Methylobacillus flagellatus KT: one gene and its partner. Each later gene encodes a partner of the first gene's protein in a complex. Links are inferred from orthologs where the notes say so. Each region holds a gene or a part of one and is shown on either strand. Other genes may lie near its edges. The genes, in order: xseA and MFLA_RS10905.

The links.
Region 2: the proteins of xseA (region 1) and MFLA_RS10905 are in contact, whole or in part, in a cryo-EM structure (PDB 8TXR), measured with the Escherichia coli proteins. The link is inferred for Methylobacillus flagellatus KT from one-to-one orthologs.

Annotation. Positions count from the first base shown.
Region 1 is NC_007947.1:1,989,795-2,007,218, reverse strand. Bases 3,113-6,047 are described here. They hold xseA (exodeoxyribonuclease VII large subunit), read right to left. Parts: upstream 5,211-6,047; coding sequence 4,014-5,210; downstream 3,113-4,013. Other genes in these bases: cysM (cysteine synthase CysM), read left to right, coding at 5,905-6,047; MFLA_RS09520 (disulfide bond formation protein B), read left to right, coding at 5,351-5,851; MFLA_RS09530 (TfoX/Sxy family protein), read right to left, coding at 3,568-3,894; MFLA_RS09535 (M48 family metallopeptidase), read right to left, coding at 3,113-3,470. Also shown: MFLA_RS09545 (putative bifunctional diguanylate cyclase/phosphodiesterase), read right to left, coding at 1-1,272; dapD (2,3,4,5-tetrahydropyridine-2,6-dicarboxylate N-succinyltransferase), read right to left, coding at 1,699-2,523; more of MFLA_RS09535, read right to left, coding at 2,628-3,112; more of cysM, read left to right, coding at 6,048-6,792; MFLA_RS09510 (hypothetical protein), read left to right, coding at 8,322-10,130; MFLA_RS09505 (ABC transporter substrate-binding protein), read left to right, coding at 10,480-11,472; MFLA_RS09500 (ABC transporter permease), read left to right, coding at 11,493-12,458; MFLA_RS09495 (ABC transporter ATP-binding protein), read left to right, coding at 12,463-13,377; glnT (type III glutamate--ammonia ligase), read left to right, coding at 13,512-14,873; nickel-responsive transcriptional regulator NikR, read left to right, coding at 14,998-15,468; MFLA_RS09480 (hypothetical protein), read left to right, coding at 15,620-15,805; MFLA_RS09475 (YdbL family protein), read left to right, coding at 15,802-16,218; MFLA_RS09470 (3'-5' exonuclease), read left to right, coding at 16,243-17,019; 23S rRNA (uracil(1939)-C(5))-methyltransferase RlmD, read left to right, coding at 17,054-17,424. UniProt on the Escherichia coli protein: Bidirectionally degrades single-stranded DNA into large acid-insoluble oligonucleotides, which are then degraded further into small acid-soluble oligonucleotides.
Region 2 is NC_007947.1:2,273,946-2,284,123, forward strand. What follows is about bases 3,617-6,564. They hold MFLA_RS10905 (exodeoxyribonuclease VII small subunit), read left to right. Parts: upstream 3,617-4,935; coding sequence 4,936-5,193; downstream 5,194-6,564. Other genes in these bases: MFLA_RS10895 (CHASE2 domain-containing protein), read right to left, coding at 3,617-4,008; MFLA_RS10900 (alpha/beta hydrolase), read left to right, coding at 4,155-4,823; MFLA_RS10910 (polyprenyl synthetase family protein), read left to right, coding at 5,190-6,080; dxs (1-deoxy-D-xylulose-5-phosphate synthase), read left to right, coding at 6,092-6,564. In the rest of the region: MFLA_RS10880 (pilin), read left to right, coding at 69-509; MFLA_RS10890 (3',5'-cyclic-nucleotide phosphodiesterase), read right to left, coding at 1,022-1,786; more of MFLA_RS10895, read right to left, coding at 1,783-3,616; more of dxs, read left to right, coding at 6,565-7,936; GTP cyclohydrolase FolE2, read left to right, coding at 7,983-8,783; MFLA_RS10925 (retropepsin-like aspartic protease family protein), read right to left, coding at 8,862-9,503; MFLA_RS10930 (MFS transporter), read right to left, coding at 9,626-10,178. UniProt on the Escherichia coli protein: Bidirectionally degrades single-stranded DNA into large acid-insoluble oligonucleotides, which are then degraded further into small acid-soluble oligonucleotides.

The DNA of each region.
Region 1 (17,424 bases):
CTCCAGGCGGTCATCAAACAGGCGGAAACCACGGTTGTCATCAGGTGCCACACGGTGCATGGCGGCCTCGGCATAAGTGAGCAATCGGTCGGCGGTGCCGTGCTTGGGATACAAAGCAAGTCCGGCCCTGGCTTCCAATGGAATCTCATGATGGTCGATGCGGAGGGTGGCGTTCAGTGACTGCATGATTCTTTCCATGACAGGCACAATGTCCTGCTCGTGCTGGATATCTTCAAACAGGATCAGGAAGGTTTCCGACGTGTTATAGGCTGCCATGTCGCAGCCGCGAATTGTTTCCTTGATGCGTTTTGCTGCCAGGCGAAGGACTTCATTGCTGATATGCTGGCCCAGCTCCTGCCGGATCTGTCTCAGGTTATCGAGCTTGATGACGGCGACGGCCAATGCGCTGCCGAGCCGGGCGGTACGGCGGATGCCAATGTTGAGGTGGTGCTGGAAATAACTGTGGTTCGGCAGTTGGGTGAGATCATCCAGCATGTGCATGCGGCTGAGTTTGTCCTGCGTGTCTGCATGCAGCCAATTATCCCTGTCGCGGTGGCGTGAATCCACCGTGGCCAGTATGGCGGCAAGCAGAGCCAGGAGGCAGGTGCCTAACGCGATAATGACCGAAAGCAAGCCAGGTTGCGATGTGGGAGTCGCAGTAAGAGCGATATGGGCAGGAATCTCGATCGCGGCCATGGCGGTGAAATGTGTGCAGGCAATGCCGCCGGTCATCGCCAGGGCAGCGTAAAGACGGGCCCGGAGGCTGTTGTTTCTGGATTGATGACCGGCATGGAACATGCAGGCCATCGCCAGTATCGAGACGGCGACGGCAACGCTAAGGGATAGGACCAGCAAAGTTCTGTTATAGGTGATGTCAGGGAACATTTGCAGGGCATGCATCCCTGTATAGTGCATGCCGCTAATGCCCAGCCCCATCACCGAGCCGGCAATGATCAACGCCTGCAGAGAATAGCCAGGCCTGCTGGCGATATCAAGCGCCAGCCAGGAGGCACTGACCGCGATCAGCCAGGAAAGTACGGTATGGTCGAGCATGGACTCCATGGGGGTAGGCAGCGACCATGCGAGCATGCTGGTGAAATGCATGGCCCAGACCCCTGATCCCAGGGCGATGGCTCCCAGCGCCATCCATGCCTTGGCTAAGCGCCCCTGATTGCGGACAACACGATCAGTGAACATGAATGCAGCCATCGATGAGATGAACGCAATCCCAACCGAAAGCAGCACCAGCGTGTAATCGTAATTGCCTGTCATGATGATCCTCAATGTCCAGCAAGAATTGTGGACTCTATAACCCCTACGGCAACTTTTGTGCCGTTATTAAGGGTTCAGACGTCAGAAAAGCAGGGTAATAAATTTTTCTATATAAAACAATTTGTTGCGTGAGTGGTGGTGGCGTGGTGATGTGCTGTAGAAAAAGATAAAAAAACCTGCCATAGGCAGGTTTGTGTTGGGGTTTCGACGCCAGTGTCAGAATGTTGACAGATCAGCTTAATGTTTTGCTTCAACTTTTAAGAATAGATTATTGATGCCAACGTGAAATGAGAGATTGCCTGAACCTGGGCACTGTATTTGATCACTCAAATTTTTGGCTCTGACACGGCTCGTGCCTCACTTGGGCAGATGCCCAAGTGAGGCTTCACCGAAAAACGCTTGGTGCTGCGATCGTTTTTACAGTGCTTAAATGCCGCGGAGCAACTCGTTGATGCCAACCTTGCCAAGCGTTTTTTCATCGACTTTCTTGACGATGACGGCGCAATACAGGCTGTAGCTGCCATCCTTGGAAGGGAGGTTGCCGGAGACGACGACCGAACCGGTCGGGACGCGGCCATAATGGATCTCGCCCGTTTCGCGGTCATAGATCTTGGTGCTCTGGCCGATGTAGACGCCCATGGAAATCACGCAGTTGTCCTCGACGATGACGCCTTCGACCACTTCGGATCGTGCGCCGATGAAGCAGTTGTCACCGATGATGGTGGGGCCGGCCTGTACGGGCTCCAGCACACCGCCGATGCCCACGCCGCCGGAAAGGTGGACGTTCTTGCCGATCTGGGCGCAGGAGCCGACGGTGGCCCATGTGTCCACCATGGTGCCTTCACCGACGTAAGCGCCGATATTGACATAGGAAGGCATTAACACAGCGTTCTTGGCAATGAAAGAACCGCGGCGCACGATTGCGTTAGGTACGACGCGGAAGCCGCCGGCCTTGAAGTCTGCTTCAGTATAGTTGGCGAACTTGGGCGGAACCTTGTCGAAATACTTGGTGACGCCGTCATCGAGCAGGACATTGTCTTCGAGGCGGAAGGAGAGCAATACGGCCTTCTTGATCCATTGGTGGGTGACCCAGTTCTGGCCGTCGGTGCGCTCTGCCACGCGCAGTTTGCCGCTATCGAGGTCGGCAAGCACGCTGAACACAGCATCCTTGATTTCTGCGCTGGCAGTGGACGGAGTAATCTCGGCACGACGCTCGAACGCGTCTTCGATAATGGTTTGCAAATTGCTCATCTAAGATTCCTAGGGATCGCTTCGGGTAAAACCGCTATTTTACCTGAAAACCATCCCATCGTTAGGCTAGAGCCGGAGCGCTGCGGGCAAGGGGAAAAACAAGCTCATTGACGCTGCTTCTTGGCTTGCTCGTAAAGCGGCATGACGGCAGGAATCAGGCGCTTGATATCTGCCATGCGGGATTCATCCGAAGGATGGGTGCTGAGGATTTCAGGTGGTTTCTCGCCTCCTACTGCACTCATTTTCTGCCAGAGGCTGAGTGCTGCATTCGGGTCATAGCCTGCACGCGCCGCAAGCTCGAGGCCGATCTGGTCTGCCTCATGTTCCGCGGTACGGCTGTTAGGGAGCGTGAGTGCCAAGGCTGCCACTGTGCCGCCGAGTGCCAATGTCTGAAGTGCATTGTCAGCATTCTTGGAGCTGAGGCCGACCACGGCAGCCAGGCCAAGCAACCCATACTGTTGCGCCTTGGCGCGGGACATGCGCTCGCGCACGTGCTCGCGCAGGGCATGGGCGATTTCGTGGCCCATCACAGCGGCAAGCTCGTCATCGGTGGGCTTGATCTGGTCGAGCAGGCCGGTATAGACCATGATCTTGCCGCCTGCCATGCAGTAGGCATTGATTTCCTTGCTTTCCTGCACATTGACTTCCCATTTCCAGTTTGGGGCATCGGGCCGGAATACGCCGACATGGGCAATCAGTTTGTTGGCGATGTTGCGCACGCGCCTGGTTTCGGCGCTATCAGTATTCAACAGCTTCTTGGCTTGAGCATCCTTGACGGTTTGCTGGTAGGCCAGGGCAGATTGCTGTACTGCTTCCTCTTCGGTAACCAGTCCCACATACTGCTTGCGGTTGACGCCCACATTGCCGCTGCTGGTCGTGCTGATCGTCGTGCAGCTTGCAAGCTGGAGCAATGCCAGCGTCATTAATATCAGTCTGATGGATTTCATATTCTCAACCTTGATATTTGAGGAAGATCTCGAACCTCAATCGAGCGCTTATTTTAGTCCGTGCTGCTCTAGGCCGACAATCCTTGACCGGATATATCTACCTGTGTGCCGCACGCAATGCGGCGGCATAGGCGAGGCGCGCCCAATAGACCGCTTGTTCCGGCGCTTCGAGCATATCCGCCGGCGCCTGGAAATAGGACATGGTGACTTCCTTTCCCTGCTTAGCGTAGCGGAAGGCAGGCAAGCCGAGGCTGTCGAATTCCTTGCGGCTCTCTGCGTCAGCCTTGAGGTAGAGTGTATCGTCGGCGATCAGCGCGAACATCAGGCCGTCATGGTAAATGCCATAACCGCCGAACATGCGCTTGGCACGGATGGGGCCGAAGCCCTGCAGCAATTCCTCCAGATGGGTGATGAGTTCATTCATATCGCTGGGTTGGGGGGCTAAGTGCGGTTAATTTAGTGTAGTGAAGCACAAGCATTCCTGGCCAGCAAGCGCTACTAGCATATAGAGCAACAACGGCAGGAGCGTTTTGTTAGCCATTCTCAAGTGCCTTTGTCGCGGATTTCAGCTTGGGCGCTACCCTTGCTCAGGGTGAGCTTGACCTGGTCGCCCGGCGCCAGTTGATTGCTGTCTTGCACCAGTTCGCCGTTTAATTTCTCCACCAGTGCGTAGCCGCGCTGCAATACCGCTCTTGGGTTCAAGTGCGCCAGACTTTGCTGCACTGCTTGCAAATGCTGGTGTTGCCTCTGCAACTGCCTGGCCATGGCCTGGGTCAGGCGCAGGCGCAATTGGGACAGGTGTTGCCGCTTGTGCTCGGCCTGCTGCATGGGGGACAACAGCCTGCGACTCAAGTAATCGAGATGCTGGCTGCGTTGCTGGAGCAGGTTTTGCATACTGCGTGCCAGGCGATTGCGGTGTTGTAACAGGGTATTGAGCAGGCTGCTGCGGTCAGGGGTAGTCAATTCAGCAGCGGCAGTGGGGGTGGGCGCACGCACGTCGGCGACGAAGTCCGCGATCGTGAAGTCGGTCTCATGGCCGACGGCGCTGATGACCGGCAAGGTGCAGACATGGATGGCGCGCGCGACGATTTCCTCGTTGAACTGCCATAAGTCTTCGATGCTACCGCCGCCCCGGCACACGATGAGCACGTCGCATTCCGCGCGCTGGTCGGCGGTGCGGATGGCGTCGGCAATCAGTTTGGCCGCGCCCTTACCCTGCACTGGCGTGGGGTAGATGATGACATTGACCGCAGGCATGCGGCGGCGCAGGGTGGTGAGCACATCGCGCAAGGCGGCAGCGTCGGGCGAGGTGACAATGCCGATCTGGCGTGGGTGTGCGGGAATGGCAATCTTATGCTCTGCGGCGAACAGGCCTTCGGCGGCGAGCTGGTTCTTGAGCTTCTCGTAGGCTTCGAACAGGTTGCCCAGGCCTGCGCGCTGCAGGAACTCGATGGTAAGCTGGAAGTCGCCCCTGGCTTCGTAAAGCGTGACCACGGCCCGCGCCTCAACCTTGTCGCCCTCGCGTGGCGACCAGTCCAGGTAGGCATTGCGGCTGCGGAACATCACGCAGCGCACCTGGGCACCCTGATCTTTGAGCGAGAAATACCAATGCCCCGAGGCCGCCCGGGTCAGGTTGGAGATTTCGCCACTGATCCAGAACAAGGGGAAGCTGGTTTCCAGTAGTTCGCGCGCCATGCGGTTGAGTTCGCTGACGCTGAGGATGCGTTGAGGGTCTACCATATCGGGGTTGTGCTATATAGGTTTATGTCTATTAAGATTGTTTGGCGGCCGGGCCCGGGTATCGCAGCATGGATTGGTGCTAACCGGGATGTATCCGTTACAATTGCGGGACTTTCATTATAAGTGCTGGGGCTTTGTTTATGTGCAATAAGCTGTTTGCTGGGCGCCGCGGGTATTTCCTTGGTTTCGTCGCCAGTTTCGGGCTGGTGGGCCTGGCCTTGTTCCTGCAACAGAAATACAACCTGGAGCCTTGTCCACTGTGCATCTCCCAGCGGATTGCATTCATGGCGCTGGGGATATTGTTCCTGTTGGCCGCGCTGCACAACCCCGGCAGGGTGGGGCGCAAGGTGTATGGCCTGTTGCACGTCATCGCCGCCGCGACCGGCATAGGCATCGCGGCACGCCATATCTGGATCCAGGCCAACCCGGACAAGGTGATGGCCGAGTGCGGCGCGGGCTTTGACTACATCATGGAAACCTTCCCGCTGAAAAAGGCCCTGGACTTGATATTCAAGGGCACCGGCGAATGTTCGGCAATAGACTGGACCTTGTTCGGTCTGACCATTCCGCAGCTTTCCCTGATCGCGTTTGTCGGCCTGGGCCTATTCGCCGTCTTGTTGGCTTTTCACAAGAAAGCCTGATTTGGAATTCCGGGCAGGCCAGCCAGGCATGCCCAGCAACTGATTGAAACCACATGTACAAAACCCTGGATGATTTCGTAGGCAACACCCCACTGGTCAAGCTGCAGCGCATGGCGGGCAAGACCAGCAACACCATCTTGCTCAAGCTCGAAGGCAACAACCCGGCAGGTTCGGTCAAGGATCGGCCAGCGCTTTCCATGATCAAGCGCGCGGAAGCGCGCGGCGACATCAAGCCCGGCGATACCCTGATCGAGGCCACGTCCGGCAATACCGGGATCGCACTGGCCATGGTGGCGGCGATGCGTGGTTACAAAATGGTGCTGGTCATGCCGGACAACCAGAGCGTGGAGCGCCGCCAAAGCATGAAGGCCTACGGCGCCGAACTAGTCTTGACGCCACGCGACGGCGGCATGGAACTGGCGCGCGACGTGGCGACCAAGCTGCAGGCGGAGGGTGAGGGCATCGTGCTTGACCAGTTCGCCAACCAGGACAACCCGCTGGCGCATTACGAAGGCACTGGCCCGGAAATCTGGCGCGACACAGCAGGCAAGATCACGCATTTCGTCTCCAGCATGGGGACGACTGGCACCATCATGGGTACCTCGCGCTACCTCAAGGAGCAGAACCGCGATATCCGCATCGTCGGCGTGCAGCCTGAAGAAGGCGCGCAGATTCCTGGCATCCGCAAATGGCCAGAAGAATACCTGCCCAAAATTTATGATGCCAAGCGCATCGACGAGCTGGTGTACGTCAACCAGGAAAATGCGGAAAAAACCACGCGCAGGCTGGCGCAGGAAGAAGGCATCTTTGCCGGCATTTCCTCTGGCGGCGCCTTGTATGCGGCATTGCAACTCTCAAAGCGTGTGGAGAATGCCGTGATCGTGACGATTGTGTGTGATCGGGGTGATCGGTATCTTTCCACCGGCGTGTTTCCATCTTAATCGCATTGATGTAGCGATGCCCTCGTGCCCACGTTGTGAGTGTTATTCAAGATCGGCCTGAAGAGATTGAAGAAAGGCGCTACACGAGCAACGAGGGAATAATCCGTATCGGTATCGCAGTTACAGTAGAACTATAGCTATCTGTAGAAATGCCGGCTTGGCTATATCGGAGAGGAAGCGTCCGGCATTCAGTACCATAGACTCACGTATTTTCAGCGCATAAATGCTACCCGCAATGCGAGCAAGCGGCGTTGATCTTCCTGGCCTACGTACCGGAGAGTGTTGATTTCGGGGTCGGGTTGGTGTTGCAAAGTTAAGAATGAAGACAACACCACCGACCACAGTACCTTCCACATCGAGGAGCGCAGCTCTCCCGTCACCGTAACGAATTCTCGGATTGACTGACGACTTTCCTATAGCTCCAACCTGAATTAAGCTGCGCCGCGAAGAGGCGTTTGCTTCAATGAATTGTCAGGTGGGACCCACCGCATTATTCTTCTTCTTGGCGCACTAGGTGAACAATAGACGCAGGACCAGCTATCCAGAGCACATTGAAACCGTCTGGCAAAGGCTCTATCTCGTCAGCGCACTACCTGTGCAGATGCCAGATGAGCCTTCGCAGCGGCCAAATCATTGGTACGTACTTCAAGCCAAGTTTCAGCTTGACTCAAGCCCGGCATACGATCTATCCAAAGGTGGGGTGATTGCCTCCAAACTCAAAGGCCACTGCCGGTTGATATTCTAGAATCCGGCGAAAGCCAATCACATCACGGTAGAAGCGTACCGTGTCATCGTAGGCATGAGGCCGAGTCTTCATTGCAATATTTCGCCCTGCGGCGAACTTCAACGACTTGGTCATGCAGAAACCCCCACTGTGCCTACATTATATTTAGATAGACTCGTCGTATGAGATGGGGAAATATCTCACTTGATGCGCCCTCCTATGATTTCAATGGCACCAAGCTATACATAATCGTTTAGGCCGCCTAAGATTTGGCTGATCACTTTGCTTTGGGAATGTCGCCATGTCCAGGCAGCCATCATGAAGATGGCTCATTGCTATGATTGCTTGACAGGGTAGGTGCTGCCATATGTGTGCGACATGATTTAATTCCCGCGAAAGATGCCGATGTGGACTGGATTCAGCGCTAAATTTTCCTTCATGGCCAGCGTCATCCTGCAGAGAGAGGGGTTGATGAGATTGCTTTTTCATGAGTGACTTGGCTGTCAATCGGCAGGTGTCCGCTTCAACAAACAACCCGATCAAGGCCGCTTTGCTGTTCTTGATATCAGCAGGTGTTGCAGCAGGACTTGCCGTGGCCTTCTGAAGTCGTGGCGGCCAAACAACCGCTTAGGTTGAGTCTATAGCGCTTTCGCAGCGCGAGGCGCAGGCGTGGGCCTGGCAGTATGTGTTTCCAATTCGGTGTTATCCGATAGACACACGCAGGGGCAAGTAGCGGAGGGTCATGACGATGATACATATATTGAACAAAGCCGGACGTAGCATGCTGCGTCCATTGGATAGCTTAATGAATGCAAAGTTTGTCTATTGGCGTCCCATTGTCTTGGTCTGGGTGACCTGCGGCATATTTGCATGGATTTCGCCTGCCTTGGCAATCAGCACTATCAGCATAGAGGCAGACACGGTTGTATCTCCCTCGGTCAGTTTGCGCAAGGTCAAGGCTGAGTTGGGGCTTGATGGTCATATGGATTTACAGGCAGAGCTGCGGCAGAAAGAGGACGCTGATTGGCAGGCGCTGGCATTGGGCTGTGCGCAGGCGGGGCATCCGGCTGCGGATGAGTGGCGTTGCGAGCGTGGGGAGTTCAGGTCTGCCAATGTAAGGCTACCTTTCAATCTTTTGTTCAAGCAGATCAAGGCGGATGTTCCGCAATACCAGGTGGTTGCCAGTGTGCGGGATGCTTCGTTCAGCAATCAGGCGGGGACCCAGGCGGCGGAGAAGCTCAACGCCGATGTCGTGTTGGACCTGCGTCAGCAGGCCGATGGCTGGCAGTGGCAGGCCATGCTGGATTGGCAGGGTGGCGAGCTGTTTTGGCAACCCTGGTATTTTGCCGAGGGCGGACATCAGCTGGTGGCCAATGGGCATTATGCCGGGGATGAGCTGGCGGTGGAGGCGGCCAATGTCACGCTCGCCAAGGTGGGCAAGGCTGCGCTGCGCGCACGCTGGAAGGCAGGGAGCCTGAAGGATTTGTTCCTGGACGCAGACCGATTGGAACTGTCCGCGTTTTATTCCTTGTTATTGCAGCCTTTACTGGTGGACAGTGCCTTGAACAAGCTCGATATCGCCGGCCAGGCCAGCGTGAGGTTCGAGATGCGCCAAGGCGATCCCGTCTCTGCGTTGCTTGTGCTCAACGATGTCGATCTTGAAGACTTGGATGGCCGTTTCGCGCTGCACGGGCTCAACAGTCGTATTCCATGGTCCTATGACGAGTCGCATGTGGCCCAGCTCGCCTATGGCGGCGGTCATTTCCTCAAGATTCCCCTGGGGGAGGCGAGTGTGCTGGCTGACCTCAACCGATATGCGGTCACCATGCCGCAACTCTACCTGCCTATCCTCGACGGTGCGCTTAGCCTGACGGATGTTTCCGCCACGCGTGCTGCCGGGCATTGGCACTGGCACTTGCGGGCCAACCTGGTGCCGATCTCCATGCCGGCATTGAGCCACGCACTGGGCTGGCCGCGCATGGAGGGGAAGGTGGCTGCGGCGATCCCGATGGTGACCTACAGCGCAGGCAGTCTCACGGCCAATGGCGATTTATTGTTCCAGATGTTCAATGGGAATGTGGTCGTGCGCAATCTCCACATGCAGACGCCGCTGGAGGCAGCCTCGAGGCTGCATGCCGACCTGGAGGTGCGCCAGCTGGACCTGGGCGATATCACGCGCACTTTCTCGTTCGGGGCGATCGAGGGCAAGCTGGATGGCGATGTACGTGGCCTGGAGCTGTCCAACTGGCAGCCTGTGGGTTTCGATGCCCGTCTTTATAGCAGCCCCGGCAGTTATCGCAAGAAGATTTCCCAGCGTGCGGTGGAGAATATTACTGCGCTGGGCGGCGCAGGGGCTGCGGCAGCGATACAGCGCAGCTTGCTGCGCTTCTTCAGTGAGTTCAACTATAAACGCATAGGCTGGCATTGCCAGCTGCGCAACGACATCTGCCAGATGGGCGGTGTGGAAAATACCCCGCAAGGCTATGTGATCGTCGAGGGCAGCGGCATCCCGGCCATCACCGTGATGGGCTATAACCACCACGTGGGATGGAGCGATCTCCTCGCGCGCCTGCGGCATGTGACGGAAAACAACCCCAAGCCGGTGATCGATTAACCCAGCCATCTTGTCATCGTCATCCTGCTCCAGTAACCCTCCCGCAATCCTGACGAATTGATCGTCATCCCCGTCTCCTGGTAATGGTTGTGATGTTGCATGCTCACTTTCCCCGTGGTGGGTTGGCCAGTTTTTTGCGAGGCATCCTTAGATTGGTGCGTGATGGCATGTTCAATTAGGTGCCTAAGCACTCAATTGGCGCGTCTCCAGAACACTGTATCTTGGGTGTAGTTGAGAATTTTTTATTATTGCATTGATTTTTATTGATTATTTTTTATTTTCAAGATTGGCACATAACCTGCTTTAGTATTACTGATTTTATTTTTAGTAATACTAATTGGAGGTTGTCGTGGCAGCTGTATTCGATATTTCTAAGTTAAAGCAGGTCGTTGGTGCTACTTTGCTGGGTGCCAGTCTTTTATTTGCCGCAGTTGCTGAAGCGGCTCCCCTGCGAATTGGGCATAGTGATTGGCCGGGGTGGGTAGCCTGGCAGGTGGCGGTCGAGAAAGGCTGGTTCAAGGAAGCCGGCGTTGATGTGAAATTCGACTGGTTTGATTATTCTGCTTCAATGAATGCCTTCACTGCGGGCAAGATCGACGCGGTAACCGTGACCAACGGCGACGCGCTGGTGACGGGTGCCAGCGGCGCCAAGAATGTGATGATCATTGTCACGGATTACTCCAATGGCAATGACATGATCGTGGCCAAGCCTGGCATCAAGAGCCTGGCCGAGCTCAAGGGCAAGAAAATCGGGCTGGAAACCGGCTTTGTCATCCACTTGCTATTGCTCAACGGCCTGGAAAAAGCCGGGCTCAAGGAAAGCGACGTCACCCTGGTCAATACACTGACCAATGAAACTCCACAGGCGCTGGCTTCCGGTGATTTGGATGCCATCGGTGCATGGCAGCCCAATTCAGGGGAGGCCATGAAGCGCGTCCCGGGCGCCAGGCCTATTTATACCTCTGCCGATGAGCCCGGGCTGATTTACGACGTGTTGACCGTCAACCCCGTCAGCTTGTCCGCTCGCCGTGCCGACTGGGAAAAGGTGGTCAAGGTATGGGACCGGGTCGTGAGCTACATTAATGATCCCAAGACGCAGCCGGATGCGGTCAAGATCATGGCTGCCCGTGTTGGCCTCAAGCCCGAGGCTTATATGCCTTTGCTCAAGGGAACCCGGCTGTTGACGCTGGAAGAGAGCAAGGCCGTCATGGTGAAGGGAGAAGGTTTCAAGTCCCTGTATGGTTCTTCCAAGATCGTAGATGATTTCAACGTCAAATCAGGCATTTACAAGAAGCCCCAAGATATTGAGCGTGCGATCGATCCGACCCTGGTCAACCAGTAATAGGCGCGGGAGGATTGGTCATGGGTTTGTCAAGCTGGTTCGCAGTCAGGCAGGAGCTGTCGCCACGGCGGCGCAGGCTGCTGACGATTGCTTCCTTCCTGCTGCCGCTGCTGGTTTGGGCCGTGGTCAGCTATGTGCCCGTCATTTGGCACCCGATGGTGAAGATAGCTGCGCCCGGGGACGTGGATTATTTCCAGGTCGATATGCTGGTGAAGAAGCAGGTATTCCACCAGGAGGTGCTGGCGATGCAGCAAGCGGGCAAGGAGTTGCCGCTTGGCGAGCCTGCCAACCCTATCTACCTGCCGCCGCCGCATCAGGTGATCGAAGCGCTGTATAGCGCTTTCACTACCCCGCCTGTCCAGCGCGATGGCCTGTGGCTACACCAGAGCCTGTGGCAGAGCATTCAGTTGATTGCCTATGCATTTTTGATTTCGTCGCTGGTAGGTGTACCGCTGGGCATATTGGCGGGAACTTGGAGTGTCGCAGGCCGGTTGTGCTTGCCGTTCATCGAGTTTTTCCGCTACTTGCCCGCACCCGCTTTTGGGGCCTTGGCAGTTGCGGTGCTCGGTATCTACGAAGGGCCCAAAATTGCCATCATTGTCATCGGTACCTTCTTCCAGCAAGTGCTGATCATCTCCAATACCACACGCCAGTTGGACTATGCGTTGCTGGAAGCCGCCATGACACTGGGGACCAGCCGCTGGAAGCTGTTGCGGCACGTGGTGATTCCGGGCGTCTTGCCACAGTTATATCGTGACCAGCGCATCCTGCTCGGCTGGGCCTGGACTTACCTCATCGTGGCCGAGCTGATCGGCACCTCGTCGGGCATTACTTGGTTCATTACCCAGCAAGCGCGCTATGAACATTTTGATAATGTATATGCCGCCATTTTCATCATAGGCGTAATCGGGCTCAGCACGGACATGTTGTTGGCCTGGCTGGGCAAGCGCTTGTTCCCCTGGGACAAGCCAGCAAACAAGGAGTAAGCGAATGAGCCAACACATTCAGCAAGATAGCCTGCCTAGCTACCTAGATCAACAGCCGGCCGTGAAGTCGCGCTTTGAGAGATTGAAGCAACGCGAAGTGGTCCTGGAGGTGCGGGGACTGCATAAAATCTATGAAGGCAGTAAGGGCAAGACCCTGGCGCTCAAGGATGTAAGTTTTAAAACCCACAGGCGAGAGTTCGTGTGTGTGATCGGTCCCTCGGGCTGCGGCAAGTCTACGTTGATCCGCATCCTCGCAGGGCTGGAGAGCTACAGCAGCGGCCAGGTGCTGGTCGACGGCAAGCCGGTCAACGGGCCGGGCCGCGACAGAGGCATGGTGTTCCAGGGATATACCTTGTTCCCGTGGCGCACCGTCAAGAGCAATGTCATGTTCGGGCTTGAAATGAACAATGTTTCGCGCTCGGAAGCCGCTCGCGAAGTAGATATGTGGCTGGAACTGGTCGGGCTGGAGAAGTTTGCCGATGCCTATCCTCATGAACTTTCTGGAGGCATGAAACAGCGTGTGGCGATTGCCAGGGCACTGGTAAACCAGCCGCGCATCCTGTTAATGGATGAGCCATTCGGGGCGCTGGATGCCCAAACCCGTGCCCGCATGCAGTCGCACCTGATCGACATCTGGCGCAACATTGACATCACCATCCTCTTCATCACGCACGACCTGGATGAGGCGATTCACCTCGCCGATCGCATCCTGGTCCTGAAGGCGCATCCAGGCGAGGTACAGGAACTGATCGAGGTGCCGGTGCCGCGTCCCCGTTCGGCAGAGCAGTTCAACAGTCCCGAATTTATTGCGACCAAGGCCAGGCTGGAAGCCTTGATTCACCCGCCGCAGTCAGAGGCTGAACAGCTCGTCCATCCTCATATGATCAGGCTGGTGAACGTCAACGATAACGTGGAATGAATATGGCGAGCATGTTGCATTTATCGAGGGCGCCAGACGCCGCCACTGATACCCCATTGATGACGAGGCCCAGGCTTGAGCCTGGGGCCGCGTGACAATTTTATCCCAGTCGTTTTTTTATAAAGGTAGTGATCATGAAATCCCCCGCAGAAGTAACCAGCATCCAGAATGCAATGAAGGATAAAGGCATCAAGTATTGCATCGGTGCTTATGTCGATATCCACGGCGTGCCCAAGGCCAAGGTGGTGCCGATCGACCATTTGCCGCAGATGGCAGCCGGCTCCGAGCGCTATACCGGTTATGCACTGGATGGCTTGGGCCAGGCACCCAGCGACGATGAGCTGACCTCCATTCCCGATCTCGACCACATCATCCAATTGCCATGGGAGCCTAAAGTGGCCTGGATGCCTGCAGACAACGGCTTTCAGGGCCAGCCTTATGCTCTGAACACGCGCGTGGCTTTGAAGAACGTGCTGGCACAGGCTGCGGCCATGGGCTTCGGCATGAATTTGGGGATTGAATGCGAGATCTACCTGTTGAAGCAGGAAGCCGACGGCAAGCTCGCCATTCCCAACCCCGACGATAAATTGGTCAAGCCTTGCTATGACGTGCGCGGCTTCATGGACAATTTCGGCTGGCTGGACAAGATGGCAACCGCGATCAACAGCCTGGGCTGGGATCTGTACTCCTTTGACCATGAAGACGGCAACAGCCAGTTCGAGTTCGACTTCAACTACAGTGATGTGCTCACCATGTGCGATCGCTTTACCTTCTTCCGCTACATGGCCAAGCATTACGCCAAGGAAGAAGGCCTGTTGGCGACCATGATGCCCAAGCCGTTTGCGGACAAGACCGGAACCGGCGCGCATTTCAACATGTCCTTGTACGATCTGGACACTGGCAAGAACCTGTTCGCCTGCGATCCCAAGGATGATCCACGCGGCCTGGGCTTGACCCCGCTCGGTTATCACTTCATTGCAGGCATCCTCAAGCATGGAGCAGCGCTATGCGCTGTATTCGCGCCTACGGTCAACAGCTATAAGCGCTTGGTGCGTCGTGGGGCAATGAGCTATTTCAGCTGGGCACCGGTATTCAATTCGTATGGTTCCAATAACCGGACCAATTCCGTGCGGGTGCCGCAGGGTGGGGGACGTTGTGAATCACGCAATGCCGATGGCGCGGTCAATCCTTACCTGGCTGCTGCGCTGGTGCTGGCTGCAGGCCTGGAGGGCATTCGCGAGAAGCTCGACCCAGGGGCGCCCAATGAGGACAATCTCTACGCCATCAACGATGAAGAGCGGGAGAAGCGTGGTATCCACTTTCTGCCGCAAACCTTGCAGGAGGCCGTTGCCTGCTTTGCTGCCGATGGGTTGATGGAAAAAACCCTCGGCAAGGAGCTGCGGGATGAGTTCATTACTTACAAGAGCCAGGAGTGGGATGCCTACCACCTGAGCATCAGTCAGTGGGAAGTAGAGCGCTACAGCTATATGTTCTAAAAAATGTTGGCTCGTCTCGGCAAGCGAGGCGGGCCTCTATTCACAGTCAATCGTGGCATGCTGTGCTCGAAACTTGCCTGACATCGCTTTATACTTCCGCACTATTGGATAAATGAGGTGTTTCATGGAGGCCCAGAAAAAGCGCAGCCGGCCAGTCAATCGCATCAGTATCTCGCTGCCGGACGAATTGCATGCAGAGCTGGACATCATGGTAGCCGAGCGTGGCTTCGAGAGCCGTTCTCAGGCCATCAATGACATGCTTCGCCAGTATTTGGCGGAGCATCAGCGCGAAAAAGGCAATGAAGTCATGGTCGGCACCATTACGCTCCTTTACAACAATGCAACCCGCGGCCTGCAAAAGACCATCGCGGACCTGCAATATCAACATGTGGATGAGGTCATCAGTTCATTGCATGTGCACTTGACCGACAACCAAACCATGGAGGTGATCCTGGTACAGGGACCCGCCCAGGATGTGCAGAAAATTGCGGATGAGTTGATTGCGCTGCGAGGCGTGACGACAGGCAGGTTGCAATTGATGGCTGCCATGATTCCACCTTTACACCCCATGCCCTCAAAAGGCAGGAAGGCGTAACCGCCAGGCGCTATGCCGAACCAATGCCGCAGCCTGCCAGGCTGGGCTGCCGTAGGTTACAATGAATGCCTGAATCCAGAAATGCAATCAAGGGTTTGTGCACCATTGCACTCATTGATCACCTTCAATCAAGGCTTTAAGAGGTAATTGAATGCTAAGAACATGGCTCTGGGCAGTGCCACTGGCAGCGCTACTCATACTGACAGCCTGCGTCACCATCAACATCTATTTCCCGGCAGCCGCAGCGGAAAAGGCAGCAGACCGCATCATCGACGATGTCTGGCAATTGAAGGACAAGACATTACCGTCTAGCCCGGAACAGGAGGAAAATCAATGAAACGTTTCATCACGACGTGCCTGCTGCTGGTCGGGGTATTGACCTTTGCGCTGGCGCATGCGGCGGCGGACCTGGAAATCAATACCCCCGCAATCACAGCGATCAAGCGCAGCATGCAGGCGAGACATGCGCAGCTGGCCGGGTTCTACGCCAGCGGGGCGGTCGGTTTTACGCGCGACGGGCTGGTGGCCGTACGGGATGCCAATGCTGTGCCGCTGGCGCAGCGCCAGGGCCTCAATGCGCTGGTGGCGGCGGAAAACAATGACCGCAATGCGTTGTACAGGGAAATTGCCAATGCCAACAGTCACCCCGAATGGGAGAGCGAAGTGCGCAGTACCTTTGCCCAGCGCTGGATACAAAAGGCCCGGAGTGGTTGGTACTACCAGGACGGCAACGGCTGGGTGAAGAAATAGGCATGGATACAACAAGGCCACGACATGACACCTACGCTGATATTTGATATTGAGACCATTCCGGATACCGAAGGTCTGCGCACTCTCTATAGCTTGCCGCATGATACCACCGATGAGGATGTTGCCCGTGTGGCGTTTCACAAGCGCCGCCAGCAAAATGGCGGCGAGTTCCTGCCCTTGCACCAGCACAGGGTCGTGGCAATTTCCTGCGCGCTGCGTGAGGGCGAGAGTTTCCGCGTCTGGACGCTGGGCAGCCCGGATGCGCCGGAGCAGGAGATCATCCAGCGGTTTTTCGATGGTATAGAGAAATATAGCCCGAACCTGGTTTCCTGGAACGGGGGCGGGTTCGACTTGCCGGTGCTGCACTATCGCGGGCTGGTGCATGGTATCGTCGCGCCCCGCTACTGGGACATGGGCGACGATGACCGCGAGTTCAAGTGGAATAATTACATCAGTCGCTACCATACCCGCCACATGGACCTGATGGACCTGATGGCGCTGTACAACGGCAGGGCCAATGCGCCCCTGGACGAGATTGCGCAATTGTGCGGTTTTCCCGGCAAGCTGGGCATGGATGGCAGCAAGGTATGGGAAGCCTTCGTCAAGGGCGAGATCGATGCGATTCGCGATTATTGCGAAACCGACGTGGCAAACACTTATCTTGTCTATCTGCGCTTCCAATTGATGCGCGGCGTGCTGGACCGGGCCGCATATGAGCGTGAAATCACATTGGTGCGCGATACCCTGGCCGGCTATCAGGGCGAGCACTGGCAGGAATTCTTAAACCACTGGCGGCAGTAGTCCACTGCTCGCCCTGCATGACTAGAAACCATTCATGAGTACTCCTATTGCATTAGTTGAATCCCTGGATCAGGAAGGGCGGGGCGTCGCCCACGTCGAAGGCAAGACCATTTTTATCGACGGCGCGCTGCCAGGCGAACAGGTGACCTACAAAGTGCGCCGCCGCAAGGAAAGGTACGAAGTTGCCGATGTGCTGGATGTCCTGCAGGCTTCTCATCTGCGCACCCAGCCTGGCTGCGAGCATTTCGGTGTCTGTGGGGGCTGTGCCATCCAACACCTGGAGTTTTCCGGGCAGGTAGCTGCCAAGCAGCGCATGCTCGAGAGCAACCTCTGGCATATCGGCAAGACCCGTTCCGAGCGCATGTTGCCGCCGATCTACGGCCCGGCCTGGGGATACCGCCACAA
Region 2 (10,178 bases), 280 kb from region 1 along the record:
GCAATAAGCAATGCATGCGGTACTCCTCCAACCGCAGCAAACACTCAACTCAACTAAAGGGGTTCATGATGAAAAAAGTACAACAAGGTTTTACGTTGATCGAACTGATGATCGTCGTGGCGATTATCGGTATTTTGGCGGCAGTGGCGATTCCGGCTTATCAGGATTATGTTGCCAAATCAAAATGGGCAGCAGCATTAGCCGAGGTCGCACCAGCAAAAACTGGATTTGACCTTGCTCTGAATGACGGCCTAACCCCATCACTAACAAATCCACCAGCCGCTGGCGAGGCATTTGTGGGTGTACAAGCAGCAAACTCAAACACTAATATTGTCATAACAACTCCCACTAATGCAGGCGTAATTACTGCAACAATTGTTGGCGGCCCTGCAACAGTTGCGGGTACAACGATTACCCTAACGCGAACAGAAGCTACTGGTCAGTGGACATGCACAGCAACAGCATTGCAACGCTTTATTGGACGTACCGAAATTTGTAGGGGCGCATAAACGAAAGTTAAAATTTAGAATATATAAAAGTATCGCTTCAAATTAAATAAATTCCTCCACAGGAGACAACGCCACTCCGGCTTGTCTCCTGTCTCTTTTTTGACCTCCGCCGCCTGGCTCTCCCACTGTCATGCCGAAGACCCGGCATTCCGTTGCGTTCCTGCATATTCGCAAGATTCCAGCCTGAAGGCCGGGATGACAAGGGACAGGGATCATACCGGAGCTGAGCCAAGTGTCCTCTGCAAACGCAACTTGCACAAGACCATAAAAAGCACGCGTAAGGGGCAATAACTGAAGGGCATTGCGCCGCATAAAACACCTTCCTCACAGGAGAACAATGTCATCACTGGCTTGTCTCCTGTTTCTTTTTCTACATCATCATTGCCATACCAGTCTTGATCCGGTACTTTCTGTAAACGTAGCTTGCAGCAGAGATACTGTGTATTGAGCAAAAGCGCAAGGATTTTGTCTCCGTCCTGCAAGAGCGCATATTGCGATAGCGCTCCCAAAGATCAGACATTCAAAACCTGACCATGCTGCAAGGCCTTCGGCACCAAGGGATGCCTGGCAGCATCAATCTCCTGCATGATGGCTTCTCCTTCGCCCGGCTTCAGGTGCGTAACCCATACTTCTGGACGAGGCTTTAGTCGATCTAAACCATTCAGCAGCAATGCCGGGCAATAATGATGGGATACCAAAGCTAGGGCAATCTCGGCATCGGTAAATGACACTTCGATGATCAGGTGACGTAAATTGCCTGCTTGGTTCAGCACTTGCCAGAACTCGTCGCAACTGGTGGTATCGCCGGTAAATGCAAGGCTGCCCGAGCCGCTACCGAGCAAATAGCCGACTGCCGGCACGCTATGGTTGGCAGGGAGCGCCACAATACGGCGGCCGGCTATCTCGGCCTCGTCTCCCACCGTTATAGGCGCATATTGCAGCAACGGTTGCTCGGGAGTGGGAATCTGGTTGAAGTCCGGCCAGATGTGCCCATTGAAGATATGCGCCTTGAGGCTGGCGATGGTCTCCGGCAGGGCATGTACCGTCACTGGCTGCTCGCGCTTGCCCAGCACGGCATCCAGCAGCAAGGGCAGGAAGGCGATGTGGTCAAGGTGGGCATGGGTCAAGAATACGTGGCTGATTGTCGACATTTGGGCCAGCGTGAGGTCTCCCACGCCTGTGCCTGCATCAATCAGGATATCCCCGTCCACCAGCAGGGATGTCGTGCGCAGCCCCTGCCCAATGCCGCCGCTACAGCCCAATACCTGGACATTCATGTCGTTCCCCATTTGCTTTCAAAATTGAATACGCCATCCCAGTCGGCTGCCGGTGCATGGCGGCTGAAATGCGCAATCCGCTCCAGATAGAGTGTATAGATCCTGCGCGCACCATACGTAGCCTGCAATGTGTTGAAGGCCTCACGGGCTGGCGACCATTGTTGTTGTCTATAGGCTGCCAATGCCAGTTCGTATTGTGCCAGCTCTTGCTCCGTCACGGCATGCTCAGTGGTGATGGGCGCATAAATCCGTACCGGGATGCCCTTGCCTTTGACACGGATCAGATCCAGCTCACGGTAGGGATATTGGGTGGCTGCGCGGATGACGAACTCACTCACGATGATGGGCTCATCATAGTAGCTGCACAGGCTTTCCAGGCGTGCGCCCAGGTTGACCGCATCCCCCATCACTGTATATGCCATGCGGAATTCCGACCCCATATTGCCTACGGTCATTTCGCCCGAATTGAGACCTATGCCAATGTCCAGGCGCGGCCAGTTCCTGGCCTGGAAGCCGGCATTCACCTGTTCCAGCTCGCGCACCATGTCCAGCGCTGCATTGACCGCATTGGCGGCATGCCGGTCGTCATGCAGTGGCGCACCCCAGAATGCCATGATGGCATCGCCCATGTATTTGTCTATGGTGCCGCGGTGTTGATGGATGACGCGCGTCATTGCGGTGAGGTATTCATTCATGAGCTTGGCCAGCGCTTGCGGATCAAGCGCTTCCGATATTCTGGTGAAGTCGCGGATATCGCAGAACAGCACCGTCATTTCGCGGCTTTCTCCTTCCAGCCCGAGTTGATGCGGCCGCTCAACCATCTCAGCCACCAGCGCTGGAGGCACGTACTGGCCAAACAGCTGGGCCAGGTGCCGCCTGCTGCGCGACTCGATGAAATAGCCGTAGCTCATATTGAGCACATAAAGCAGCAGGACGAGCAACAGGGCCGAGGCCAATGGCAGCACGATACCGGCCTGCCATGCCATGAGATTGAACCCCGTAAGCAATGCCCACGTCGCCAGGGCTAGGACGGTGGCAGGCACGGGAGACATGCGTGGAATCAGAATGGAAAGCCCCACCCCCAGCAGCATGAGCAACAGGAATTCGGCCCCGCGCGTATAGCCTGGCTGTTGCAGGATATTACCGTCCAACATGCCTGAAATCAGGCTGGCATGGATTTCCACACCGGGATAGACGCTCTGTACGGGCGTAGCACGCAAATCCATCAGGCCCGGTGCCGTGGTACCGATCAGCACGATGCGGTTCTGCAACTGTTGAGGGGAAACCCTGCCATGCAATACATCGGTGGCGGATACATAGGAAAAACTGCCCTGCTTGCCGCGATATGGAATCAGCGTATTCAGGTTGGCATCAACCGGGATTTTACGCTGGCCCAGTTCCAGCCATTCCATGCCGGCATATTGCATGCTGTCGGTGAAACCAGGTGCCACCTGCACATTGCCCAGTACTCGTCGGACGACGGCCAGCGACAGCGCCTCGTACATGCCGCCCTGGTATGCCACCAGCAAGGGGACGCGGCGCGTGATCCCATCTTCGTCGGGGTCCGGATTGAAGTGCCCAGCTGCCGCTGCCTGCTGCTGCAGGATCGGCAGGTTGGCGCCATACCCACTGGCCTGTAGATAGGCGACATGACGCCCGGCCAGCATGTCTGCCTGCATTACGGGTGGCGGCAACATGCCGATATTGCGCCCCATGTCCGTGCCATGCCGAAAATAATATCCCAGCACAACATTCCGTCCGCGCATGCTGTCAGCAAATTGCCTGTCATGATCCAGCGCGGGCAGTATGGCATCGATCAACGGCACCCATTCCGGCCGCTGCGTAAATTGCGCCTGCCGCATTGCCTGCAGTGCTGCCAGGCCGGAGCTGTGGTCTTTCTCCGCAAACACGACATCGAATGCCACCAGCCTTACCTGATAGTGGTCAAACAATAGATCCAACAACTGCGCCAGCCGCTTGCGGCTCCAGGGCCAGTGTCCCTCCTGTTGCAGGCTGGCCTCATCGATATCGACGATGACGATGCGGTCGTCATGATCTTCCGGCGCGAGCAGTCGAATGCGGGTGTCATAGGCAAAGCGCTCCATCGCCTCCATGAAATCCAGCCTGAAAGCCCCCACCACGTGCGCCAGCAGTATGGCGGTGGCAAGGACGCCCAGCAACAGGCGGATATGGTGATGGGAAAAGGAGCGGGGAATACGCATGCAGAAAAGAAGGTTGGAGTGTTATGCCAGTGCGTTGGTTTTACAGAAGCATAGCGTAAAAGCCCTGCGTGTGGGCATTATGCGATGTGCCATGCGTCGGATTGCATGGCAGAATGCAACTTTCGCCAAGCATATAGACGATACCGATGTCCTTACTCGATTGCATTGAAATCTCTCCCGATGACACCATCCGCAACAGCGTAATCTGGCTGCATGGCCTGGGCGCTGACGGCAACGACTTCGCGCCAGTGGCGCGCGAACTGGCGTTGCCACACACGCGCTTCATCCTGCCACATGCCCCTGCAATCCCGGTCACGGTCAACCATGGCTATGTCATGCCTGCATGGTATGACATTTACAGCTTCGAGCCAGGTGCTCCCCAGGATGGCGACGGCATCCGCGCCTCGCAGCAAGCCGTCCAAGCCCTGATCGCCAATGAGCTGGCGCGCGGGATTCCCAGCCATCACATTATGCTGGCTGGATTCTCGCAGGGCGGCGCGATCGCGCTTCACACCGCCTTGCGTTATCCGGCACCGCTTGCCGGCGTACTGGCGCTTTCCACGTATCTCGCACTGGCCGACAGCCTGGCAATGGAAAACCATGCTGCCAATCAGCATACCCCCATTTTCATGGCGCACGGCACAGTGGACAATGTCATCCCACTGGCGCGCTACCAGGCATCTGCCCAGGCATTGCAGCTCCAGGGATATTCTCTGGAGCTGCATGAATACCCAATGCCGCATTCCGTCTGCATGGAAGAAATCGATGACATCCGCAGCTTCATGCTGCGGCAATTCGGATTATCATTAACTTAGTCGTGGTTTATCGACGCAGTTCGGCGTAAAATAACACATTAACTTCACAATAATGCAATGAGCAGCATGACCGGAAGGGGTGGTGCCACATGCTCGTGCACCGGTTGTTTTCATGAGTAAAAAAACAAAAGCTGACGACCCGCAAGCCAGCATATTCGAAGCCTTGAGCTTTGAAACCGCCATGGCCGAACTGGAGGGCCTGGTCGGACAGATCGAATCCGGCCAGCTGCCCCTTGAGCAATCCCTGGCTGCCTACAAACGCGGCTCGGAACTCCTGCAGCACTGCCAGAAATCGCTGGCAGACGTCGAGCAGCAAGTACGCATCCTCACCGAATCCAACCAGCTACAACCGTACATCGACGCTAAATGACCGATTTCCAGAGCTGGGCCCGCCATACCCAACAACGTATGGAACACACGCTGGACAACTTGCTTCCAGCATCGTACATTGCCCCCACCCGCCTGCATGAGGCCATGCGCTATGCCGTGCTGGGCGGCGGCAAGCGTGTACGCGCACTGCTTGCACATGCTGCTGGCGAACTCTGTGGTGCCGCCCCCGAAAAAGTGGATATTGCCGCTGCTGCGGTGGAGCTGATCCATGCCTATTCCCTCGTGCATGACGACATGCCGTGCATGGACGACGACGACCTGCGCCGCGGCAAGCCATCCTGTCACAAGCAATATGACGACGCTACGGCGCTGCTGGTCGGCGATGCCTTGCAGACCCTCGCCTTTCAGTCCCTGGCGACGCCCGGTTTGTGTACGGACCCCGGCAGGCAGCTGGAAATGGTCAGTCTCCTGGCCATCGCCAGTGGCTCACGCGGCATGGCGGGAGGGCAGGCCATCGACCTTGACAGCGTCGGCAAGGCACTTGAGCAGTCCGAGCTGGAATACATGCATATCCATAAAACAGGTGCCCTGATCCGAGCAGCGGCCCTGCTCGGCGCACACTGCGCCAATGATCTGGACCAGGAGCGGTTACATGCGATAGATCATTACGCCCAGGCCATCGGCCTTGCCTTCCAAGTGGTGGACGATATCCTTGACGCAGAAGCCGACAGTGAGACCCTGGGCAAAACAGCGGGCAAGGATGCCCAAAGCGACAAGCCGACTTATGTCACCATCCTGGGCATCGACCATGCCAAACAGCTAGCAAAGGAACTGCTGGATGGCGCGCTTGCCCAGCTGGCACCTTTTGGCGAAGCCGCCCACCGCTTAGAGCAGGTGGCGCACTTCATCACTCAACGTAGCTTTTAAGCGGGCCAGCCATGTACGAACTGCTAGAAAGCATCAACTCACCAGAGGATCTGCGGCGTCTTGACCGCAAGGAGCTGCATGAGCTTGCCAGGCAATTGCGCGCCTTCCTCATCAATAGCGTGGCGCAAACCGGAGGACACTTGTCCTCCAACCTCGGCGTGGTAGAACTGACCATTGCCCTGCACTATGTATTCAACACCCCTGAAGACCGAGTAGTCTGGGATGTGGGGCACCAAACCTATCCACATAAAATACTCACCGGCCGCCGCAAGGACATGGGCAACCTGCGCAGGCCGGGTGGCATTGCAGGATTTCCGCGCCGGGATGAAAGCATTTACGACACCTTCGGCACCGGGCATTCCAGCACTTCGATCTCTGCTGCGCTCGGTATGGCGGTCGCGGCGCAAAAGACCGGCTCCGACCGCCACTCCATTGCCGTGATTGGCGATGGCGCAATGACTGCGGGCATGGCGTTCGAGGCGCTCAACAATGCAGGTGCCATGGATGCCAACATTCTGGTCATCCTCAATGACAACGATATGTCGATCTCGCCCAACGTGGGCGCGTTGACCAACTATCTCGCCAAGCTGCTTTCGGGACCGTTGTATACCACGGTGCGCCGATCGGGTGAAAAGGTTCTGGGCGTCGTGCCTCCAGTGCGGGAATTTGCCAAGCGCGCGGAAGAACACGTAAAAGGCATGGTCACCCCCGGCACATTGTTCGAGGAGTTCGGGTTCAACTATATCGGCCCGATAGATGGCCACGATATTGACGTGCTGATCACCACGCTGCGCAATATCCGCGAACTCAAGGGCCCGCAGTTCCTGCATATCGCGACGCAGAAAGGCCACGGCTACCAGCCGGCTGAAGATAACCCGGGCAAGTTCCACGGTGTTGGCAAGTTCGATCCCAGCAACGGCTGCTCGATTGCGCAGGCAGGCAAGAAAACCTACACGCAGGTGTTCAGCGACTGGCTGGTGGACATGGCGGCCCGTGATGAGCGCCTGGTCGGCATTACGCCTGCCATGTGCGATGGTTCCGGCCTCAATGCCTTTGCTGAACAATTTCCCGACCGTTTTTTCGATGTCGGCATCGCTGAGCAGCATGCCCTCACTTTTGCCGCTGGCATGGCGTGCGATGGTTTGAAGCCTGTCGTCGCCATCTATTCCACATTCCTGCAGCGCGCATATGACCAGTTTATCCATGATATCGCCCTGCAGAACCTGCCGGTGATGTTCGCCATCGACCGTGCAGGCCTGGTGGGTGCAGATGGCCCGACGCATGCTGGCAGCTTTGACCTGAGCTATCTACGCTGCATTCCCAACATCATCATCATGGCGCCCAGTGATGAAAATGAATGCCGACAGATGCTATACACGGCATACCTGCACGATGGCCCGTCGGCGGTGCGTTACCCACGCGGCGGCGGTCCCGGCGCCACCATCACCCGTGACATGCAGTTGTTGCCGATCGGCAAGGGCGAGCTGCGCAGACAGGGTAGCTGGGTCGCGATTCTCGCTTTCGGCAGCATGCTGGCACCGGCATTGGAAGCAGCCGAGACGCTGGATGCTACGGTGGCGAATATGCGTTTCGTCAAACCGCTGGACGCCAACTTGATCAATCAGCTGGCATCCAGCCATACGCTGATTGTCACGGTGGAAGAAAATGCCGTCATGGGAGGAGCTGGCGCAGCCGTCATGGAATGCATGCAGGCAGCGGACATCCACACGCCTGTGCTGTGCCTCGGCCTGCCCGACATGTTCATCGAACATGGCGTACATGAAACCATGCTGGCAGAATGCGGCCTCAATGCTGCGGGAATCATTGCAGCAATTGAGAAAAAATTAACCAAGTAGTATACTCAACTATTACCGAATTCACTCTTAGCATTTCAGGAAGCCCATGAACCAGCCCTCCATTCCTCCTATTGAAGATGTGCAGAATACCCCGGATACCCGGCAGCTCGCCATTGACAAGGTAGGAATCAAATCCATCCGCCACCCGGTCAAGGTCAAGGACAAGACCGGCGGCGTACAGCACACCGTTGCGACTTTCAACATGTATGTGTACCTGCCGCACAACTTCAAGGGCACGCACATGTCGCGCTTTGTTGAAATTCTCAACAACAATGAGCGCGAAATCTCGGTGGAATCCTTCGAAAGCATCCTGAGGGCCATGGTGGAACGCCTCGATGCTGAATCCGGCCACGTCGAGATGACTTTCCCTTATTTCGTGAACAAGACCGCACCGGTTTCTGGCGTACAGAGCCTCTCGGACTACGAGGTCACCTTCATCGGCGAAATCAACAAGGGCAAGTACGACATCACCGTCAAGGTCGTCGTGCCCGTGACCAGCCTCTGCCCTTGCTCGAAGAAAATCTCGGACTATGGCGCCCACAACCAGCGCTCACATGTCACCGTGACCGCACTGATCAACGACTTCATCTGGGTGGAGGACATCATCCGCATGGTAGAGGACCAAGCCTCTTGCGAAGTGTATGGCCTGCTCAAGCGTCCTGACGAGAAGTACGTCACCGAGCGTGCCTACGATAATCCCAAGTTCGTTGAAGATATCGTGCGCGATGTCGCGGCGCAATTGAATATCGAGACACGGATTGTCAGCTATACAGTGGAATCGGAAAACTTTGAATCCATCCACAACCACTCCGCGTATGCGCTGATCGAAAAAGATAAGCGTAAGTAAGTAACGGTACGGTCACGTTATGTTGACAAAAAACGGCAGCCTGGGCTGCCGTTTTTGATGTGATGGAGCCGCCGAAACTTAATATTTTTTGGTCAGCGTCAGTGCGATACCATCGCGTTTCATTTCCATGCGGTTAAGCGCGCTCATGCCCAGTAACACGACCGCAGGCGAACCGCCCTCCATGACCAGCCCGTCCACTTGGCTCAACACCAGCCCGTTGAGCCGCACCTGATTAATCACCACCTTGTAGGCATTGGCCACGCCGTTCGCCGTCTGCACGGATACGGGTATGCCGCGTTTGTAGTCGATCCTAGCATATTTGGCATCGCCGCTGTTCAGGACGACGGCGGATGCGCCCGTATCCACCAGGAAGCGCAAGGCGGCGCCATTGATATGTCCATCGACGAAATGATGCCCGGTCGAATCGGCATATAAGGTCACACTGCCGCTGGCTGCTGGCTCCTTGCTTGGCAGCGCAAGGGCCTGCCCCATGCCCAGCTCCCGCTTCAGTCCGTCCACCTCGATCACCGCCCTGTCACTGCTTGCTGCCACCAGGCGAATGCCTTCTGGACTCACCTCGCCGACTGCAAGAGTGCGCGGCTTGCCACCATTGATGACCATGATCGCCTTACCCTGGAATAGTCCGACGATATTCACCTGGGTTTCCGCCCAAGCCAGCGAAGGCAGCAACCATGGCAGTACCCACATCAATATCCGCATTGTTTCCCCTTTTTGGAGCCGCCAACATCCCTTTCTGGCGTCGTTGCCCTGCCTTACTTGTTGTACTGTCTGCGGCGGAACGGCTGGCCAGAATCACTTGAGTTGATTTTGTTAGCGGCTCCTCAATCTTCCCGCATCATGAACATGAAAAAGATAAACCCGAGCATAGCGCATAGTGCAGATGCGGTAAATGTCCAGCTTGGGCCTATACTCTCCCAGGCAAAACCACTGATCACGGCCCCCAGCGTCCCGCCAACGCCATAAGAAATGCTGGTATACAGCCCTTGGCCCTTGGATTGGTGCCTGCCCTTGAAATATCGGTGCGTCAGTGCCACGGCTGCCGCATGATAGGAGCCGAAGGTCGCCGCATGCAATGTCTGCGCAAGCATGATCAACCACCAGACTTCCACGGCCCAGCCGATCACGAAGAAGCGCACGAATGCCAGGAGCAGGCTGGCGAGCATGATGCGTCGCAAGCCGAAAAGGGCAAACAGCTTGGGCATATACAGAAACACCATGATTTCACATATCACACCCAGGCCCCATAACCATCCGACCATGCCCTTGCTATAGCCATGATCCACCAGGTAGATCGAGTAAAAAGTATAGTAGACGCCATGCGCGGCAGACATGGCGAAACAGGCGGCCATCAGTGCCATGACCTCGCGCCTGCGC